Regions from separate parts of the Clostridium sp. Marseille-Q7071 genome, predicted to be linked through region 4. Evidence: riboswitches for the same ligand, from Rfam matches in the RefSeq annotation. Region 4 holds a riboswitch; each other region holds the start of a gene.
The links. Region 4 has a riboswitch for cobalamin ahead of ACWPW7_RS05980 (ABC transporter substrate-binding protein). Riboswitches for the same ligand answer to the same signal wherever they lie in the genome.

Region 1 (5,588 bases), 2.8 Mb from region 4:
ATTTCTGCTTATGAAAGATCCATTACTGCTATAAAAGCGGTAGAAGATGATGCTAAGCCGGAAGATTTTAGACGTCCTGGTCATATGTTTCCTTTAGAGTCAAAAGATGGCGGCGTAATTGAAAGAAGGGGACACACGGAAGCAACTGTTGATTTGGTAAAGCTTGCAGGACTTAAAGAATGTGGATTATGCTGCGAAATTATGAGAGAAGATGGAATGATGATGCGTACCACAGAACTCTTGGAATTTGCAAAAGTACATAAATTAACGGTGATAACTATTGCAGATTTAGTATCTTATCGATTAAAAGAAGAAAGTGTTATAAAGAAGAGTGCAAAAGCAAAGCTACCTACCAAGTACGGCGAATTTACTATTTATGGTTATGAAAACACATTAAATGGAGAGGAGCATGTAGCTTTAGTAATGGGAGATGTGGCTGATGGAGAACCTGTTTTATGTCGTCTCCATTCTGAATGTTTAACTGGTGATATATTAGGCTCCCGTCGCTGTGACTGCGGTGAACAACTTGATACTGCTATGAAAGCTATTGCAAAAGAAGGAAGAGGAATTATTCTGTATATGCGTCAAGAGGGAAGAGGAATAGGACTTATCAATAAGTTAAAGGCCTATGAACTTCAAGAACATGGGTGTGATACGGTAGAGGCTAATATTAAGCTTGGTTTTCCAGAAGATTTAAGAGACTATGGAATTAGTGCTCAAATATTATATGATTTAGGAGCAACAGAACTTTTACTTTTAACAAATAATCCTAAAAAGATAACAGGACTAGCTGATTACGGTATTACTATAAAAAAGCGTGTTCCTATTCAAATTAATCCTAACAAAGATGATAGATTTTACCTTATGACTAAACAAATAAAGATGGAACATATGACAACTTATTAGTGTGATATGACGAAAGTATTCATGGTTAAGGGAAGAAAATTATAAAGAATAATTGGAGGAAAAGAAATGAGAAAATTGGAAGGAAATGTAGTAGCAAGCAATATAAAAGTAGGAGTTGTAGCAGCAAGATTCAATGAATTTATTGTATCAAAATTAATATCGGGAGCTCAGGATGCATTAATACGTCATGGAGTTAATGATGATGATATTACCCTTGCATGGGTTCCAGGAGCTTTTGAAATTCCATTAGTGGCACAAAAGATGGCGTCATCTGGAAAATATGATGCAGTTATTTGTCTTGGAGCAGTTATTAAAGGTTCTACTACCCATTATGACTATGTGTGTGCAGAGGTATCAAAAGGAATTGCTTCTATAGGGTTAGCAACAGGAATCCCTACGATTTTTGGAGTGCTTACAACAGATAACATTGAACAAGCTATTGAAAGAGCGGGTACAAAGGCTGGAAATAAAGGATATGATGCTGCTTGTACAGCAATTGAAATGGTTAATTTGATTAAAAATATTTAGTTTAAGTAGTGTTAATCAACCTATTTGATTAGGTTTTCATAAGGAAGAGGATTTCAGAGTATATTTTATAATACATTTTGAGTGTGTGATAAAGTTAGAGAAAAAATAGTTATATATAAAGTATATCCAAGAATTTTAATTATTTATTGAAGTGTGGAAATTAGGTTCATGAGCAATATCAATTATTGAATTTACTAGCAGATTTAATAAATTAACTAAAATTTTAAAAGACTTTACTTATCATAATTTTGCGTTATAGCATTGAAGTGAAAAATGTAATTAAATAGACAAAAAACCATACAATTTGGACTCTTAAGAATCTAAATTGTATGGTCTTTATCATGGAATATTAAAAAGTATTTGCTAAATGTAACCATAATGTGCTAAAATGATTTTGGAAAATTGAATATATTGAAAATAGGTTTGATAGATATTTTAATATCTATTAATTAAAAGGGAAGTGGGTTTGAATCCCACGCGGTCCCGCCACTGTAATAGATGAGTTCCTGCAATTGCGCCACTGGGAAACTGGGAAGGCTGCAGGAATGTTGATGCTTAAGCCAGAAGACCTGCCTGTTTTAGTATACTAATAACTCTACGAGCGATGGGGGGGTATAAATGTTTGAAAAATATTTTTTTGGATAAATAGCCCTTTAACTGTTGTTAAAGGGCTATTATTTATGAAAAAATAATTTATTTTATAGGAGGTGAAAGGTTTTCTTAGAGAAAAAGGTTTGTATAATGCAAATAATGTGCGTTATCAATTAATAATATACATTTTAAAATGCACATAAAATTATATAAGAATGATAAAAATTTGAGAAATAGTTTTAATCACATTACAATTATCGGAAAATTTCAAATTACCGAACTAATTTAGGAGGAATACTTATGAAAAAAGTATTTAGTATTATATTAACTTTATTAATGATTATAAGTTTAGGGGGCTGCTCACAAGGAGATGGGAAAAGTGAGTCTGCAGAAAGTAAGGTTATTGAGGTAGAAGATATTAACGGAGATAAAATTGTTTTAGAAAAACCAGCAGAAAAAATATTTTTAGGGTTTTATATAGAAAATTATCTTGCTGTATCTGGAGATTTTAAGTTAGATAGAATCGTTGCCATATCAAAAGGAGAAACAAAAGATTTAATGAATGCAATGTGGACTAAATATGCAGAAGCAATTCCAAATTTAGAAGGCTGTATAGATACAGGTTCAATTTATTTAGATAGTTTCAGTATGGAAAAGCTAATTGATGCCAAACCAGATTTAGTAATTCTTGCACCTTATCAAGCAAAAAAATTAGGAGATGGTATTAACACAATTAAAAATCTTGGAATACCTATAGCAGTAGTTGATTACAATTCATTTACTTTAGAAAAACATATAAAGAGCACAGAAATACTTGGTAAGCTTCTTGGAACAGAAGAAAGAGCAAAAGAACTTATAGAAAACTATAAAAAACAGACAGAAGATGTTGAAAATAAGTTAAAAGAAATACCAGAAAGTGAATTTAAATCTGTTTATTTTGAGCTTGCAAGCCAAGGACCAGAAACCTATGGAAATTCTTATGGAGATTCTCTATGGGGAAATATACTTAAAACTGCAAAATGCAACAACATAGCACAGGGAAAAATTACAGACTATGGACCATTAAATCCTGAGTATGTTATTTCTAGCAATCCACAGCTTATAATTTTTTCTGGACAAACCAATTCTAAAGATCAAGGTAAACAAAGATTTGAAATGGGATTTGATGTTAAAAAAGAAAGAGCTTTAGAAACAATGAATATGTATTTGAAAAGACCAGGTTGGGAGAATTTAAATGCAGTGAAGGATAAAGAAATATATGGTGTTGACCACAGTGGACTTAGAACACTTTATGACTACGTATATCTTCAATATATTGCGAAAGTTATTCACCCAGAAAAGTTTACAGATGTAGATCCATTAGCAAACCTAAATGAGTTCTATGCAAAGTATTTACCTGTAAAACCAGAGGGTACTTTTATGATAAAGGAGGAATAGATAATGACAAATAAAAAAGAAGCACTAGAAGATTTAAATAATGGAGAGCATATATACAAAAATATCAATCAAAAAAGACTTCTTTTATTTGTTATTGTAATTTCATTATTAGCTGTATTTTGTATCATAGATTTAGCTGTTGGACCATCTGGTATGTCCTTATCTGATGTAATAAGTACATTGTTACAAGGACCAAAGAACAAAAGTGTACATTCAGCTGTGATGTGGTCTATAAGACTGCCAATGACCCTCACATGTGTATTTGTTGGAGCTTCATTAGGTCTTGCAGGGTCTCATATGCAGACAATACTTAATAATCCTTTAGCAAGTCCATATACTCTTGGCATTTCTTCAGCAGCAGGGTTTGGAGCTTCACTTGCTATTTTAACAGGGTTTACTATTGGAAATATAGGTTGGCTTTCTATACCGCTGATGGCATTTTTATTTTCATTTATATCTAGTATGTGTATTTACTTTATAGGAAAAAATAAAGGGATGAAATCTATAACAATGATATTAACAGGGATTGTTATTCACTTTTTATTTCAGGCACTGCAATCCTTAGTTCAATATATGTCTGCACCAGAAGTATCTCAACAAATTGTATTTTGGATGTTTGGAAGTTTACTAAAATCTACTTGGGTTGGTGTTTTTGTTACAATGTCAATTTTTATTATATGCCTTTTATTAACCACAACAGTAGTGTGGAAAATAACCGCATTATCTGCTGGTGAAGAAAGAGCAAGAAGCCTTGGAATAGATGTAGACAAGCTAAAACTAAAAGTATTTACAATCGCAACCTTACTAACAACTGGGGCAGTTTCTTTTATAGGACCTATTGGATTTATAGGATTGATTTCTCCTCACTTTGCTAGATTATCAGTTGGAGAAGATCAAAGATATTTATCTCCTGTTTCTGCCATGTTTGGCGCTCTTATTATGGTTGTTGCTTCTATAATATCTAAAATAATAAAGCCAGGTGCCTTAATACCAATAGGAATTGTTACATCTATCGTTGGTGTACCATTCTTATTATTTTTATTACTATCGAAAGGAGCAGAATAATGAGTTTTATTACAGCAGAAAAAGTTTCAGTTAAGTTTAAAAATAAAGAAGTACTAAAAGATATTACCGCTACCTTTCACGAGGGAGAAATAACTTCTATTATCGGCCCAAATGGTACAGGAAAGACTACATTTATAAAGGCTATGTCAAAAATGATCAATTATGAAGGAACCATACATATGGACAGAAATCCAAAGGAAAAAATTCCTATAGAGAAAATGGCCTATGTTCCACAGATGAGTAATAGTAACTCTAATTTAACTGTATTTGAAATGGTATTGCTTGGACATATGAAGGATCTAAGATGGAAGATTTCTAAAGATAAGCTAGAAGAAACAAATAAAATATTAAAGAAAATAAATTTAAGTCATCTAAGCTATAATAAGTTTTCTAGTTTAAGTGGTGGAGAAAAACAACTTGTGATTATGGCACAAGCTTTAGTTTCAAAGCCAAAGATATTACTATTAGATGAACCAACCAGTGCGTTAGATATAAGGCATCAATTACAGGTTTTAGATCTAGCAAGAGAATACACCACAGAAAACAATGCTATTACTATTATAGTAATCCATGATTTAGCGTTATCTACAAGATACAGTGATAAGTTTATACTACTTAGCGAAGGATATGTGGCTAAAGAAGGAAAGCCGGAAGAAGTGTTAGATCCATTACTATTAAAAGAGGTATATAAAGTAGAAGTAGAGGTTTGTTGTACAAAGAAAGGTTATCTTAGTGTGACACCAATTAATTGCAGTTAGTATTGATATAACATTATTTTATTAATGTTTGAATATTAAAAGTATAAAGAGGTTGAGAGGTTAATGTATATGGAAAAACATAAATTTTTATTAGATTTAAAATTAATAAACGTGGATATTAATGAAATTATGAGTTTATGTAAGGAACATAGTGAATGTTTTATAGTTTTGAAAGATAAGCTTGATTACGTATGCGATTTTATATTAGATAGTTCTAACAATTTAAAATGGAGCAAATATGTATCAAAAGAAGACTATGATACTTTAGTGAAAGAAGTGAGAGAGGCTAATTCAAAGGCTTTA
Region 2 (5,588 bases), 2.7 Mb from region 4:
CCTGTGGGATATTATATTAGAGTAGAATCAGAGGTAAGAATTTATGTAGAGGATATTAACCCAATGGGGGAGAAAATAATCCTCTTTATACATGGTTGGCCTGCAAATCATAACTTGTTTGAATATCAGTTTAATAAACTTCCAGAGATGGGATATAGATGCATTGGAATTGATATTAGAGGATTTGGTAATTCAGATAAACCATGGGAAGGCTATGACTACAATCGATTAGCTGACGATGTTCATTGTGTAATTGAAACACTTGAGTTACAAGATATTATACTTGCTGGTCATTCTGTAGGAGGAGCAATTGCTATTAGATATATGGCTCGTCATAAGGGGCATGGGGTATCTAAACTTGCTTTGTTTGCTGCGGCAGCTCCAAGCTTTACTAGACGTCCAAATTTCCCTTATGGATTACCAAAGGAAGATGTAACTAAACTAATTGAGGAAACATATAATGACCGTCCTAAAATGTTACGGGAATTTGGAGATATGTTTTTCTTTAAGTATATAACTGGACCTTTCTCAGATTGGTTTTTCCAATTAGGATTGCAGGCGGCAGGATGGTCTACAGCTAAACTTGCAATTTCCCTTAGAGATGAGAGCTTGTTTTCTGATCTCGGAAAAATACATGTTCCTACTTTAATTCTTCATGGTGTTCATGACAAAGTTTGTATGTTTTCATTGGCTATTGTACAAAAGGAAGAAATCAAAAATTCTAAGCTTGTGCCATTTGAAAACAGTGGTCATGGATTATTCTGGGAAGAACATGAAAAATTTAATAAGGAATTGATAAAATTTATTGAGAGATAAATCTTTTATCATGCAGAGAATAAGAAAACACGAGGTCTAATTTAAGGACCCCGTGTTTTGTTTAATATACATGCTTATAGGTTTATACGAATGAAGAAGTAATATAAATTTTTAAAATAGAAAAGTATTATGGAATTATATTGTAGAAAATCAATTTACTTTTTGGCAATGTGGATTAGAATACTATAATAGATAAATTGACAAATAAAATTTACATGCTTATAATAGGTGTGTAAATATTTAATATTGTAAATTTCAGGTGCCTCATTAGGCTTAATATGGAAACAGGTGAAAATCCTGTACGGTCCCGCCGCTGTATTGGGGAGATTTTATAAGATATGCCACTTCTTATTAGAGGGAAGGTTTATAAGATTGAAGAACCAGAGTCAGAATACATACCTGTAATGGACACTAATAACTCTACGGTTGATAGATAAGGTGTATTAAGGTTTTTTGGCATACAACCATAATATATGTTTATATCAACTTCTCATTTGTTAATGGGAGGTTTTTTATTTTTTAAAATAGCATAAAAAAAATTTTAATTTATTGTAGGAGTTTTAGCGTAGCAATTCAAACTTTATTCATTTTGAATCCAGAGATTATTAAGGATTTATATGAAGTATATGTTGAACTATTATCAAAACCAAATACTGAAAAAATTAAAATTAGTTATATACTATCATAATATGTAGAAAATTGTTGAACTTTTTCAAAAATTGTGGTAATCTAAAATAGATTTTGTAAAAAAATTATAAATATGGATATTTTTTGAGGTGGTAAATATTACAAAAATATTTACATAATAGAGAATTAGGTGAAAATCCTAAACGGTCCCGCCGCTGTGAAGTGGAGTAATAATTATTAAGATCACTGTACTATTATTGTATGGGAAGATAAATTATTACAATGAAGCTAAGTCAGAAGACCTGCCTTGTTATATATCTTTACTTTGCGTGAGACAGAGGAGGGAGTGTTATTTTTATTATTAAATAGAAAGTCCTGTACTTCACATTATAAAGTACAGGATTTTCTTATTTTATATTAATATTTATTCAAATAGGGGACAAAGGGAGAATTAAAATGAAAAAAAAGAGACTTATAATATTTTTAACTTTTATTATGATTATTAGTTGTTTTGTGGGATGTGATTCAGCTAAAGAAACTAATACACAATCTAAATCCGAAATTACTTTTACAGATATAGCAGGAAGAGAAGTTACCATTAAAAAACCAGTAAAAAGAATTGTTGTAAATAACAGAAGTCTGTTTGATTCTCTTTTTGCTGTTGGCGGAGAGGAAATGGCAGACATGATTATTGCAACATCAGGTGGTAATAGAGGAATTGAAGGATTTAATAAGACTTATGGAGCAAAATTTCCTAAGTTAAAAGATTTACCTCAAATATCTAATAACGGTGGGTATGACGCTGAAAAAATTATTTCGCTAAAACCTGATATAGTAATATTAATTAATCAAAAGTCTGATCAAAATTTGGAATCATTAGATAAAGTTATAGAAGTTGGAATACCTGTAGTTTGTTTAAGTTATAATATTGAGCCATTAGAAGATAGAGTAAAGAATATTGAAATTATTGGTAAAGTTTTAGGCAAAGAAGAACGAGCAAAAGAAATATGTGATTTTATTAGTGAGAAATATGAACTAGTTAATAAGCGTTTGGAAAATATAACTACTCCTGCACCAACTGTTCATCAACTAACATTTCATGGTGATACTCCAAAATCTTTTTGGAGTTGGGCAATAATTGCTAAGCATGCTGGAGGGCATGATATCGCAGATGATATACCAAGTGGTAAACTGGAAAATGGCGGAACTATTGATCCGGAGTATTTGTTAAAGCGAGATCCTGACGTTATAACAATGGGTGGTGATGCTTTAGGATTAGGTGGAAATGAAGAAGAAGCTCAGACTTATCTTCAGGAAATGGTGGCAAAACAACCTGGATGGGAGAATTTATCAGCAGTTAAAAATAAAAAAGTATATGCTATATCTTATTCAACAGCATTAAACCTAGAAACTTTCTATGCAAATATGCAACTTGCTAAGTGGTATTATCCTAAAGAATTTGAAGATATTGATCCAGATGCAACATTAAAAGAGTTTTATGATAAATATATGGTTTTTGATTATGATGGGGTTTGGTCAACGCAACTTAAATAAAGTTAGGATATGGAGGAAGGCATGATTGCACAAAATAAAGAAGCAATATATATTTATAAAAGCTTAGCAAAGAAAAAAAGCTAATATTAATTTTTTTAATTATTGCTATCATAGTTGGATTTTTTGCTAATATCTTAATTGGATCATCAGGTCTCAGCGTTTCTGAGGTATTTAGAACTATATTAGGAAAAGCACCAGACGATATGACGAAAACTATTATATGGGGAATAAGATTACCTATGGCATTGATGGGGATTGTAGTAGGAGCTGCTCTTGCTGTAGGTGGATGTGAGATGCAAACCATATTAAGGAATCCAATGGCAAGTCCATACACTTTAGGAATATCTTCCGCTGCATCTTTTGGTGCAGCAACTGGTATGATTTTAGGAGTTAGATTTATACCTTCGTTTACAAATCTTGCTATTCCTATAAATGCGTTTTTCTGCACTATGATTGTAGCAACTATAATGTACTTATTTACCAAAAAAAGCATGTTGGGAAGAGTACGATAGTACTCTTTGGAATAGCTTTAAGTTTTATGTTTAATGCTTTAACAGCAGTATTACAATATATTGCAACGGAACAGGAATTACAAGGGTTTATGTTTTGGTCTTTTGGAGATTTAACAAAAGCGACTTGGGAAAAGTTGTTCATTACAATAATTGTATTATTTTTATGTTTAATTATATTTACAAAAAATGCATGGAAATTAACAGCTTTAAGTTTAAGTGATAGCAAAGCAATAAGTTTAGGGGTGGACGTTCAGAAAATGAGAAGAATGTCAATAGTATTAATTTCAATGCTTTCAGCTACAGCAATATGTTTTGTAGGCACAATTGGCTTTATAGGATTAGTGGCACCACATTTGGCGCGAATGTTAGTTGGAGAGGAACAAAGATTTTTACTACCTATATCTGCATTAATAGGAGGACTAATTTTGTCCATAGCCTCTACTGTAAGTAAAATCATTATTCCAGGTGTGATTATTCCTATAGGAATTGTTACATCTTTTATAGGAATTCCTTTTTTTCTAGTTTTAATTTTTAAAGGTGGGAGGAATTATATGTGATTGAAATAAAGGATTTAAGCTTTGGATATAGGGAAAATAAGGTTCTAAATAATATTTCTTTGCAGATAAAGTCAGAATTAAATGCAATTGTAGGACCAAATGCAGCAGGAAAATCAACTTTAATGAAATGTATATTTGGACTACTGAAGCCTAAAGGGGAAGTTTATTATAAAAAAAGTTATTATCGGACTATACTCAAAGTGATATAGCTAATTTCATGGTATATCTCCCACAAGAGGAAGAAGGTACACCACAGCTGACAGTGCTTGAAACTGTCCTTTTAGGTAGATTACAAAACTTATCATGGAAAGTGGATGATAAAGATTTAAATATTGTAATGCATATACTTGAAGCTCTATGTATAGATAACTTATCTTCTCGTTATTTAACAGAACTAAGCGGATACCAAAAACAAATGGTGTATATTGCACAAGTTTTAGCTAAAGAACCTGAAATATTATTAATGGATGAACCTACTAATAATCTTGATATGCAAAAGCAATTAGAATTTTGTGAATTACTAAGGCTCATCATGAAAAAAAGAAATTAATGATTTTAGTTGTATTCCATGATTTAAATCTTGCTGCACAATACGCTGATAATATTATTGTAATGGATGGAAAAGGAGGTCTATATAGTTCAGGTGCGCCAAAAGATGTTATTAATGAAAAAATGCTAAAAGATGTGTATGGTATTGAAGGAAGTATTCATATTGACAATTATGGTACTCCTATAATATCTGCAAGAAAATCTATAAGAAAAGTAGAATTTTTAATCTAATAGAAAGTTTGGATTTAAGGGACGGTTCATGATTATATTGCTTTATGTGAGAATAATAATGAAACGTCCTCTTAATAAAATAAAAAAACACCATGCCTAACAGAAGAGACTTGGTGCTTTGATTAATATATAAATATAGGAACATTTTTAATTTGTAAAGATAGTTTTTTGCAAAAAAATATCTAATTAAATTTTTCATCTATTAATTTTAAAAATTTCTTTTCAGTTAAAATTTCATTTGTAACAAAATTACCATTTATAAAAATGCTATATGTTGTCCAAACTGTAGGTGCATTTTGAGCTTTCTCGAGAGTATTAATTTTAATCAGATTAAAAGGAATAGCTTTTTTATCTGCGATATCTTTTAGTACTGAAGTATATTTTTCAGTATATGGACATTGATTTGTATAATATAAGGTTACGCCTTCTTTATCAGCTATTTTGCCATCTTTGGCACAATCCTTGAATGTGGGTAATTTACTGTTGTTATTAAAATTTAAGCATAACAATTCAAAATAAGGATGTGCTGTATCACAAGTCTCAAAGCCTTTATACTTCAAATACCTGGGGTCAGAAAGAAAAGGCATTTTTTCCTTTGATGTAACAATGATAATTCCGTCTTTATTTTGTCTTTTTGTATCAGCAATACATTCTTGCAATAACAGGTTTGATATGCCTTGTCCTTTATATTGTCCTGAGACCCAAAGACAATTGATAAACATATAATTTTCGGCGTTTACAG
Region 3 (5,588 bases), 2.0 Mb from region 4:
ATACATAAGCTTTATACTTTGCTTTATATCTCTAGCTTCTAAGTTTTTAATTCTATCTCCAAGAGTTGGCTTATATACTATCTCTCCAAAATAAACATTTGTTCCACCAAGTTGAATTTTCATTGCACCTGCTGCTGCCGCCTCAGGATAAGCACAGTTTGGACTCTTATGATTTTTCCTATCTCTAATCATTATTCTAAAGCTATCTTCTATATTTCCACCTACAACAAAAGAAGTTAAGCACATTAAAATTCCTGTAAGTCTTGCAGGTATTAAATTGAACAAATCATCTACTTTAGCTGGGAAAAAACCAATATATTTGAACTTTTCATTCAAATATCCTAGCATTGAATCCATAGTATTAACGCCTTTATACATCATAGCTAGTGGAGCTCCTCCTAATATAGCGTAAAACATAGGAGCAATTATACCATCAGAAGCATTTTCTGCTACAGTTTCTATATCTGCTCTTATAATTTCATCTTCTTCAAGGCTAGCTGTATCTCTACCTACTATATAAGAAAGCTTTACCCTTGCATCCTTTATATCTCTTTTTTCTAAAGATTTATAAACTTCAATAGCCGCACCATGTAAACTTTTTGCTGCTAATGTAGTCCAAATTATAAAGATATTTAAACCATGAAATAAATATTCATTAATCAATGATAATTTTAATAAGGCATAAGGAATAGTATAAGTTACAAAACATACTATTAAAACAATTAATCCTCCACAGATTCTTAAGCCTTCATCACTTTTTTCACCTTTTCTAAAATAGTTTTCTAACTTAGCTATAAGCTTCCCAATATAGATAATTGGATGAGGAAGCCAAGCAGGATCCCCCAAAACGAAGTCTATAATCATAGCTATTAATACGTAAATAATGTTAGCTTTCAAATTAAAATTAAACATTATTTTATCTCCTAACTATCTTTTAATTCCCATGATTTTATATATTTCATCCATATCTAAAGTTTTTCTTACTAAATCTGCAAGTTTATCAAGTTCTTCTTCTCTTAAACTTTCATATGGTTTTGATTCTTTTAATTCTATACCCTTTTTACTTCTAAGCTTGTTAACTATAACTTCTCTAAAATCTGTTTTATCAAAAATTCCGTGGATATAAGATCCCATTATATTGCCATATTCATTAATAGCTCCATCATTATAATTTACTTCTTTTGTATTTTGAGTCTTTATATTAAATAGTGGATTGGCATTTTTACCGTATTTGCAAATCCCCATATGAATTTCATAACCGTATACAGATAATTTATCTCTATCAGTGGCGAAGACTTTATTATCAATTAAATCAGCTTCTACTCTAGTAGTTACCTTTTTCTGTTCAAAGACTGTCTCTATGTCTAAAAGTCCTAATCCTTCTATTTCTAATAGTTCTGTTTCTACACCATATGGATCTGTGATTTTCTTGCCTAACATTTGATATCCACCACAAATTCCTATTATTTCTCCATTTTTGCTATATTCTTTAATCTTATCAAAAAGTCCAGAAGTTTTAAGTGCATTTAAATCTTCAATGGTATTTTTACTTCCTGGTATAATTAATAAATCAGGATTTTTAAATTCTTCTACAGAAGTTATAAATCTTACTGAAACATCTTCTTCATTTTTAAGTGCATCTACATCAGTAAAATTTGAGATTCTAGGAAGTTTAATAACAGCTATATCAATTTTATTTGTTATCTTTTTATTTAATTCTACAGCTCCATCCTCATCTTCTAGAGCTAATGTACAATGTGGTACAACTCCTATACACTGTTTTTTAGATATATCCTCAAGCATGTCAATACCTGGCTTTAATATATCTACATCACCTCTAAATTTATTGATGATAGTTCCCTTTACTCTTTCTCTTTCTTCTTCCGTAAGAAGCATTAGTGTTCCTACTAATGAAGCAAAAACTCCACCTTTATCAATATCTCCAACTAAGACTACAGGCGCATCTACAAGTTCTGCCATTCCCATATTTACTATATCTCTATCTCGTAAATTTATTTCTGCTGGACTACCTGCACCTTCCATAACTATAATGTCAAATTGATTTTCTAACTCTTCAAATTGAGTTTTTAGCATATCTTTAAACTCTAATTTCATATTATGATATTCCATTGCTGTGCTATTTCCGTAAACCTCTCCGTTTACAATTATTTGACACTTCTTATCACTAGTTGGCTTTAATAGTATAGGATTCATGTATACTTCTGGCTCTAATCCACAAGCATAAGCTTGCAATACTTGCGCACGTCCCATCTCTTTACCATCTAAAGTTATGTATGAATTTAATGACATATTTTGTGATTTATATGGACATACCTTATATCCATCTTGTTTAAAAATTCTACATAGTGCTGTAACTAATATACTCTTGCCTACGGAAGATGCTGTTCCTTGCACCATTATCTTTGCCATATTAAAACTCCCTTTCAAATAAAAAAATAATAGAGGCAAACTCTCTAAGTTCACCTCTATTTGTATAAATAATCTGCAGAATGTCCCCTCATACTAATAGAACTTTCCCTCCGAAAGCTTTTATCTAAGATTTAGGCAGGTCTCCTGGCTTTTGATTCATTCTCTCCTTAACCTTCCCCTTTAAAAGAGTGGTGTAATTTAAGGTTCGTCATCATTTACAGTAGCGGGGGCTGCTGTGGAGTTTAACCACATTCCCTTTTCACTTATAAAAGCACCTAAATTCTTATTATTTAATTTTTATTATTCCTTAATCTCAATTTAAATATGTTACAACTAAAATTATAGATTTAAATTAATTCCGTGTCAAGTTATGTAACTTTATGAACTATTACCAATTCCTTCATTTAAATCATAACATCATGATTAATATTTCTATTGGAACAACTTTACCTTAGTCACAAGGTCATTCCAGCCTCAATAACCACTATTATATTACTAATTTTAGTAGATTTTTATTAGCATTTATTTCTCTATGGTGGTATACCTTCAATTTATACAATTCCATTCTCTAAGCGCTAATTTTTTTTACTTCTGAATTTTTATGCCCACACTATGAACATAAGAAACGTTTGGAGTCAATCTCATTAATTTAGCTATAGTTAAATTGAAAACATCAACGAAAATTTGTGGATTTCTTTCACTATCATTTCTAAATATAGTAGCATGAGAAACTACTGAAACAATTTCTTGTAACTTTTCATCATTTTTATTACAGCTTCCATATCTCTTAATGGATCTAAAGTCTTTATTTCATAGAATATAAATTAATTTAAGATGCTCCTTAGTGAAAATATATCATTTTTAAGATATGATCAGACTAAAAATAAGAAATTAAAGATTTCATATGAAAAATTTCTAAGTTGAAGCAAAAAATTAATCACCAAAGTATAACAGCTAATATAATATTGAAATAAATTTGGTGAATAATTCAGGTTTAATTATAAACGTATTCACAGTGCTCCCAATTATATGACACCTAATGACCAAATAAAAATTTTATTAAAAAGTGCTGACAATCCATATCCCATTCTCACTAATTATTTGCTTTTTTCTAATGCTCCCCCTGCATAAGCTTGCGGATCTTTGTAGAGCATCTTTATTGTTTAGGACTTCTTCTACTTCTCTTGAGACTATGATTCCTACTATATTAGTTACAATAATAATTCTTGCTGCCTTTGATTTTGTAAATTTTAGAACTGCTAAGGTATCTGCAGCTTCTTCTGCCTGATTTATAACAATTAAAAGACAATGCTCCTCTATCATTGTGATTTTAATCTCATCTAATTTAATCTGCTCATTTATATTAACTCTTGATTTCATAGCATCTCTTATAACTCTTGGCTGCTCTTATCTTGTTCATGAGAAGATACAACTCCTAATGCATAGCTCGTTTTCATATTTTTTAGAAAGTCTTTAAATTAAATTTAAAATTAATTCCAAGAATAGGGAAACCCAACTTTATATTGACATTTTTTGATGCTCGTTATATAAATTAATTGTAAAGTTTATGTTAAGTATGGTTAATAAGTTTTAACAATAAGTTTTATTTGGCATATTTAACTATTTCTATTAAAAATGAAATCACAAATGACACAAATAAGGAGAGATAACTTATGAATAATTTTAAAAGAAAAACTCTTGGCTTATCATTAGCATGCATTATGTCTTTTTCTTTAGTTGCATGTGGAAATTCTGCTAAAACAGAAGGAACTAAAAATGACACTAAAGTAGAACAAACTGATAACAAAAAGGAAGTTAAACTTGAAAAGGGTAACTGGGCTCCTGAAAATTATGCTGCTTTAACAGACCTTATAGAGAAATACGGCAAAAACAGTAAGGATTATGATGAAAAGAAAAAGCCTTACGCTGTATTTGACTGGGATAACACATCAATAATCAATGATGTTGAAGAAGCGTTACTTGCATATCAGTTAGAAAATCTTGAATTTAAAATGACTCCTGAAGAATTTAGCAACACTATTAGAATAAACATTCCAAAGGACAACTTTGTAGAAGCCTGCAATAACGATGAAGGAAAACCTGTTAACATCGAATTAGTTGGTGCTGATATTGATTCTGACTACAAATTCTTATATGAAAACTATAAAGGTTTCAAAGGAACTAAATCTTTAGATGAGATTAAAGCTACTCCTGAATACAAAGATTTTATAGCTAAAACTAGATACCTTTATAATTCAATCGGTGAATCTTTTAGTTCTGATGTAAGCTATCCATGGGTAACTTACCTATTTGCAGGGATGACTGAAAAGGAAGTTTCTGAGTTAACTGAAAAATCAAATGATTATTGGTTAAACCATGAACTTGGTGAAGAAACTTGGACTAGTCCAAAGGAATTAGCAGGTAAAGCTGGCGTTGTTTCAGTTAAATTCCACTCTGGTTTAAGAACAATAAAAGAACAACAAAACCTTTACAAAACTTTAATGGATAATGGAATAGATGTTTATATCTGCTCAGCATCATTCATAGATGTTGTTAGAACATTTGCTACTAACCCTAAGTTCGGATATGAACTTCCAAAAGAAAATGTATTTGCTATGGAACTTGAAAGAGATGATAAAGGTGTAATTAAGGCTGAATTTAGAAAAGGCTACGATCAAACTCAAAGCAAAGGTAAAACTAAAACTATAGAAAAGTTTTTAGTTGAAAACCATGGTGGCCAAGGTCCATTAATCGTTGGTGGAGATAGCGCTGGTGACGTTGCTATGTTATCTGATTTTAAAGATACTAAATTTAGCTTAATCATTAACAGATGCAAAGGTGATGAACTTGGTAAGCTTTCAAAAGAAGCTGCTGATACTATAGGTAAATCAGATGCTAGATATTACTTACAAGGAAGAGATGAAAACACTGGCGAATTTAGACCAAGCCAAAAATCTGTATTCCTAGGAAGTAAAGAAGAAAAGTTACTTAAATAATACAAGCAATTGTAATTGATTGCATTGTTAAAAGTATATCAGTGAAATAGTAAAATTGCTAAAATATAAACTTTATTAGAATATAAAATATATCAAAATAAAAGGAGTTGTCGCATTAACGATTAAAAACCGCTAATGCTCAACTCTTATTTTTTTATACCC
Region 4 (5,588 bases):
AGCATCAGGCATCTTAAGTTCCTTCCAAAAATCAAAATCATACTTTTTGCAATAATAATTCATAATAAGCACCATAATATTACCATGAGTTCCAATAGCTATATTTTTTCCACTATAATTATCTAATATATTATTTAAGGAATTAACGCCCCTTGCTTGTGCTTCTATATTACTTTCTCCACCTTCAAAATAAAAGCTTGGATTTGTCCACAATTTTGTTATAGCTTCCTCGAAATTATCCACAGGATATTCACATAATTTTCTTTCTTTAAAGCCTTCCTCTATAATTATACTTTTATTTATTAAATTTGCTACAACTTCTACAGTTTCTATTGCTCTTTTATAAGGACTAGAAATTACTAAATCTATATTTTCTTTTGCAAGTATTTCCGTAATTTTATTTCTGTCTATAATTCCTTTATTAGATAAGGATCTATTTAGCTCATCAGCGTTGTAATTAGAATGAGCATGTCTAACTAAATAAATATTTGTTATCATCATTATTTTGCCACTAAAAATATATTTCTATGAACACTTTTCTTTTTGTATACAATTTTATTTAGTGGCTTCTCCTTTCTTATTTTTATATTTCCTTAAATCAATTTTTCTTATAATTATAGATTTTTACTCTTCAACACTATTAGTTATAATTAAATTTTTGCCAGAATCTTTCATGCCAATTATATCAAAATATTTACAATTTTTCTTTATACTGTTATAATACTATTACTCTCTTAATACTATATATAATTTATATCTATTGCTTATTATATCTATTGCTTATAGTAAATAAATTATATAAAGAAACAAATGCATTTTGCAATAATTTAAATTTTCTGAAATATACTTTTTGTAAAATTTTGTGTTATAATCCTGATGAAGTAATTGTAAATCTTTATTTAAAATTAAATATATTAACTATTTTGGTGAAATATAGGTATTTCTTAAAAGGGAAAAGGGTGAAAATCCCTTACGGTCCAGCCACTGTATTGAAGAGTAAATTTTTGTTATGCCACTGCATTTTTTTTGTGGGAAGGTAAAAACTTATGATGAATCTAAGTCAGGAGACCTGCCAATATAGGTTTTAAAATCACTTACTAGGATAAGGTATTTTAAGGTTGCTAATTTAACTATATGGTATTGTCTTATTTTATTTATAGTTTAAATATTAGAAATAGATTTATTATTTTAGCATTACATCTTTTAGTATCTTAATTCTTAAGATACTTTTTTTATTTTAAAAATTAATAAAAAACTTAATTTTAATAGCTTTCTATTGCTATTTTTTTAAAGTTAATAAATAAAATATTTTATTTAAATATATAAATAACACATTACAATTCTAAAAAATAATGGGGGAATTTTAAGATGAAAAAACAAAAAATTTATTCATTGATTTTAGCGGTTTCTTTAACTGCAACTATGTTAGGAGGATGTGGTAATGCAAATGAAAATAATGCTTCAAATTCTGTAGAATCAACCTCTGATACTAAAGCTTATGCTCAAGTTACAATTAATAATGACTTACCTTTTGGAAAGGCAGATGAAGTTTTCTCTGAAGCTCCTAAGAAAGCTGCAAGTTTAAGTGGTTTTACAACAGAGATGCTTCTTGCTTTAGGTTTAGAAAACTCCATAGCTGGATATTCCTTTCAAGACAATGAGATATTGCCGGAATATAAAGACGCCCATGCTAAATTAAATGAGTTAGCTGACTTAATGCCTTCAAAAGAAACTTTACTTGGCGTAGAACCAGATTTTATAACTGGATGGATGTCTACCTTTACAGAAAACAACTTTAATGCTGAGTTCTGCAAAGAAAATGAAATAAAAATTTATGTTCCAAAATGTGAAAGTCCTAATGCAACGATGGAAACTGTTTATGAAGATTTTACTAATCTAGGAAATATATTTAATGTAAAAGAAAATGCAAGTAATGTTATATCAAAAATGAAAAAAGAAATTGAAGATATTTCATCTGCTGTTCCTAAAGACAAAGAACCAGTTAGAGCTTTTATTTATGACTCTGGAGAAGATTCACCATTTACATCTTGTAATGGTTTACCAACAGATTTAATTAGGCTTGCTGGTGGTGTGAATATATTTAAAGATGGTGAAAAACCATGGGCTAATGTAACTTGGGAAGAAGTTGTAAATAGAAATCCTGAATACATAATTGTTATGCAATACAATGCTGCTGATAACGTAGAAGAAAAAATAAACTTTTTAAAAAATAATGCAGCTCTAAAAGATGTAGATGCAATAAAAAATAATAATATTTTTGTTTTAGGACTTTCAGATGTTGTTGCAGGTGTAAGAAACTCTAATGCAATAAAAACTATGGCTGAAAAATTCCATCCAGAAGCTTTTAAGAATTGACATGGAGAGTTATTGACATGAAAAAAAATAAACTTACCTTTCCCTTTATATACATATCCTTAATTCTATTTTTAATAGTTTCTATAATAATTGCTGTTAATGTAGGATCTATAAATATAAGTGGTACTGAATTATGTAAAATAATAATTAATAATATATCAAACAAAGAATTTTTTCCAAAAACTTGGTCTAACTCTGTAGAAAATATAGTGTGGCAATTAAGACTTCCGAGAGTACTTCTTGCCGCGATTGTTGGTGCTGGTCTATCTTTATCTGGTGTATTAATGCAAGCATTAACAAAGAATGTTCTAGCTGACCCTTATATACTTGGAATATCTTCCGGTGCTTCAACCGGGGCTGTACTAACTATTTTACTAGGTAGTACACTATCATTCCCTATCTTATCTGTACATTTAGGTGCTTTTATTGGAGCATTACTTTCTTCAATAATTGTCTTTATTATTTCAAGTAGTCAGGGAAATTTTTCTTCTTCTGGATTGGTCTTAACAGGAGTAGCAGTAGCATCTGTATTCTCAGCTATAACAAACTTTGTTATGTTTAAAGCCAAAGATGTTAGAAAGCTTTACTCTGTAATGTTTTGGATGACTGGCTCACTTGCTGGTGCTAAATGGAATGACTTACTTTTAGCTTTTTTAGTTTTAGTAGTTTCCTCCATAATAGCTTTAATAATTCATAAAACATTGGATGCAATTTTACTTGGTGAAGATGCAGCTATAACTTTAGGTGTTAACATTAAACTTTTGAAAAAAATAATAATAGCTACAAGTACACTATTAACTGGAATTATGGTATCTCTAAGTGGGATAATAGGCTTTGTTGGTCTTGTAATTCCTCATATTTCAAGGACTATTGCTGGTTCTGTGCATAAAAAGCTTATTCCATTAACTATTCTTTTAGGGTCTTTATTCTTAATATGGTCTGATATACTTGCAAGAATAATTGGTTCTCCTGAAGAACTTCCTATAGGTGTTGTTACGGCTTTCATTGGCGCACCATTCTTCTTACTTCTATTAAAAAAGAGTAAATATTCTTTTGGAGGTTAACATGGTCAAATTAAGCGTAAAAGATTTACAATATAAGCATATATTAGAAAATATAAATCTAGAAATAAATAAAGGTGATTTTGTTGGAATTATAGGACCAAATGGTAGTGGCAAATCAACTTTACTTAAAAATATATATAGAGTTTGTACACCAGATAAAGGTGAGGTTTTCTTAAACAATATAAACTTAAAAAAATTATCTAATAAAGAAATTGCTAAGAATATGTCAGTAGTAGCTCAAGAAAATAGACCTGAATTTGACTTTAAAGTTATAGATATGGTGTTAATAGGTCGTTTTGCACATAAAAGTTTATTTGAAAATAACAATTCTAATGACATAGAACTCGCTGAAAATTGTTTAGAAAAAGTTGGAATGTTAGATTTTAAAGATAGAAATTTTTTAAATTTATCTGGTGGAGAAAAACAGAGAGTTTTAATTGCAAGAGCATTAGCTCAAGAAAGTGATTTTATGATTCTTGATGAACCAACTAACCACCTTGATATTGGATATCAACTACAAATAATGGACATAATAAAATCTCAAAATTTAACAGTATTTTCAGCAATTCACGATTTAAATATTGCTTGCTATTATTGCGATAAAATAATTATAATGAAAAATGGAACAATACTAGATTTTGGAAAGCCAGAAGATGTTTTAAATGAGAATATTGTATATGAGCTTTTCGGACTTAATTGTCAAATTGAGAGAAATAAATTAACAAATAAATTAAACATAATATATATTCCAAACTCCTTTAATAATGACTTAAGAAGTGCTACAGTAATTTAATACAATTATTTTTTATTTATATATTATCTTAGGTATTTGAAAAATAACTAGCCATTACGCTAGTTATTTTTTAACTATATATTATTATATAAAAATTATTTACGTTTAGGATTTTTAGGAAACCATCCTTTTTTTACCCGTTGTTCTTGTTCTATTAGCTCATGTATGCTCCAAAGACAAGAAAAACCTGTAACTCCTAGTAAAGCTGATAACAATTGACCTTTAATATTTAAGGATACAATTATAAATATAATACCTAATAATAAAAACATTGGCCATATTTTCTTGCTAAAATAGTATTCCCCTTTAATTACTATAGGATGAAAAATACCTATAATTAAAAATGAAAATATTCCTATTATAATTCCTTGAAAGTTCAAAATATCCCCCCTCTAATTTACTTTGCTTTCCAAATTAAAACTAAATTTGTTTTATTCTAACCAATTTAAGAAAAGTTTGAAAGTAATTTAATAAATTGTTAATTGATTATATTATAGCAGGTCATATCTATTATATTAATATATATGAGATTTAATTATGCTTTAAATATAAATTTTATAACTAAAATAAAAAAAGCAATATATAACGATTATTGATGAATAGTCTATATACATTTTAAGTATTATATAGGTATCTAATATAAAATAGAATGCAATAAGTAACTATTATCAAATTATTTCTACAACATATTGCACCCCTGAGAATATAAATTCCACAGAGGTGCAATATGTCATTACTAATAACTATTTATTTTTTCTTGCTTTATTATTTTTTTCAGAATCTTGAGAAATATCTTCTGAAAACTCTTGGTTAAATTTATTTAATTCCTTTTTTGTAGATGGGGTTAATGCTACACGTTTTGCTTCAGGCACATTTTTCATAGAATAATCCTCCTCTAAAATATAAATTAACTATAGGATTATTTTGCCCAAATCTATAATTTAAACTCAAGAAATTAATAGCATTTATGAAATTTTATTTTTTAATTATCTTTTCCTTTATGATAAAAATCTTCAAAATTTATATTTCCATCAATTATAGAATAAGGTACATTATTAATTATTAATGTATTCTGTTCACATCTTTTTATATCAATTAAATTGCTTCTTGTACTATTCATTAATTTTATATGATAATAAACAGCCAAAGTATCTTTATCCATATCTTCATTTAACTTTAAAGAATACTTATTAAGCTCTTTTAAAAACTTATTAACTTCATTTTTGTCATCAATAGTCTTATATTTTTTATTATTTTTTGAAATTCTTATAATATTTAAATCTTCTATATTCCCTATATTTAGATCTTCAAATGTATAATATTCTCTTATTTCTTTAGTATGAGCTTTTAAAATT

Region 1: linked by a shared signal. The riboswitch ahead of ACWPW7_RS19105 (ABC transporter substrate-binding protein) and the one ahead of ACWPW7_RS05980 (ABC transporter substrate-binding protein) in region 4 are both predicted to bind cobalamin.
Region 2: linked by a shared signal. The riboswitch ahead of ACWPW7_RS18840 (ABC transporter substrate-binding protein) and the one ahead of ACWPW7_RS05980 (ABC transporter substrate-binding protein) in region 4 are both predicted to bind cobalamin.
Region 3: linked by a shared signal. The riboswitch ahead of ACWPW7_RS15515 (cobyric acid synthase) and the one ahead of ACWPW7_RS05980 (ABC transporter substrate-binding protein) in region 4 are both predicted to bind cobalamin.

What each region holds. Positions count from the first base shown of each region.
Region 1 covers NZ_CBCOPR010000001.1:4,017,173-4,022,760, reverse strand. The annotation lists gene ACWPW7_RS19115 (bifunctional 3,4-dihydroxy-2-butanone-4-phosphate synthase/GTP cyclohydrolase II) at 1-906, shown strand, start outside; gene ribH (6,7-dimethyl-8-ribityllumazine synthase) at 973-1,434, shown strand; cobalamin riboswitch at 1,837-2,025, shown strand; gene ACWPW7_RS19105 (ABC transporter substrate-binding protein) at 2,326-3,462, shown strand; gene ACWPW7_RS19100 (FecCD family ABC transporter permease) at 3,466-4,527, shown strand; gene ACWPW7_RS19095 (ABC transporter ATP-binding protein) at 4,527-5,285, shown strand; gene ACWPW7_RS19090 (nicotianamine synthase family protein) at 5,355-5,588, shown strand, end outside.
Region 2 covers NZ_CBCOPR010000001.1:3,953,969-3,959,556, reverse strand. The annotation lists gene ACWPW7_RS18845 (alpha/beta fold hydrolase) at 4-816, shown strand; cobalamin riboswitch at 1,057-1,233, shown strand; cobalamin riboswitch at 1,574-1,767, shown strand; gene ACWPW7_RS18840 (ABC transporter substrate-binding protein) at 1,900-2,997, shown strand; partial or broken gene ACWPW7_RS18835 (FecCD family ABC transporter permease) at 3,081-4,066, shown strand; gene ACWPW7_RS18830 (ATP-binding cassette domain-containing protein) at 4,063-4,275, shown strand; gene ACWPW7_RS18825 (ATP-binding cassette domain-containing protein) at 4,284-4,616, shown strand; gene ACWPW7_RS18820 (hypothetical protein) at 4,616-4,846, shown strand; gene ACWPW7_RS18815 (YoaP domain-containing protein) at 5,029-5,588, opposite strand, start outside.
Region 3 covers NZ_CBCOPR010000001.1:3,269,593-3,275,180, forward strand. The annotation lists gene cbiB (adenosylcobinamide-phosphate synthase CbiB) at 1-912, opposite strand, end outside; gene ACWPW7_RS15515 (cobyric acid synthase) at 928-2,430, opposite strand; cobalamin riboswitch at 2,548-2,724, opposite strand; gene ACWPW7_RS15520 (hypothetical protein) at 3,490-3,810, opposite strand; gene ACWPW7_RS15525 (haloacid dehalogenase-like hydrolase) at 4,104-5,426, shown strand.
Region 4 covers NZ_CBCOPR010000001.1:1,256,528-1,262,115, reverse strand. The annotation lists gene ACWPW7_RS05985 (histidine phosphatase family protein) at 1-501, opposite strand, end outside; cobalamin riboswitch at 908-1,091, shown strand; gene ACWPW7_RS05980 (ABC transporter substrate-binding protein) at 1,369-2,376, shown strand; gene ACWPW7_RS05975 (FecCD family ABC transporter permease) at 2,394-3,440, shown strand; gene ACWPW7_RS05970 (ABC transporter ATP-binding protein) at 3,442-4,233, shown strand; gene ACWPW7_RS05965 (DUF4491 family protein) at 4,329-4,613, opposite strand; gene ACWPW7_RS05960 (hypothetical protein) at 4,977-5,114, opposite strand; gene ACWPW7_RS05955 (DUF4830 domain-containing protein) at 5,216-5,588, opposite strand, start outside.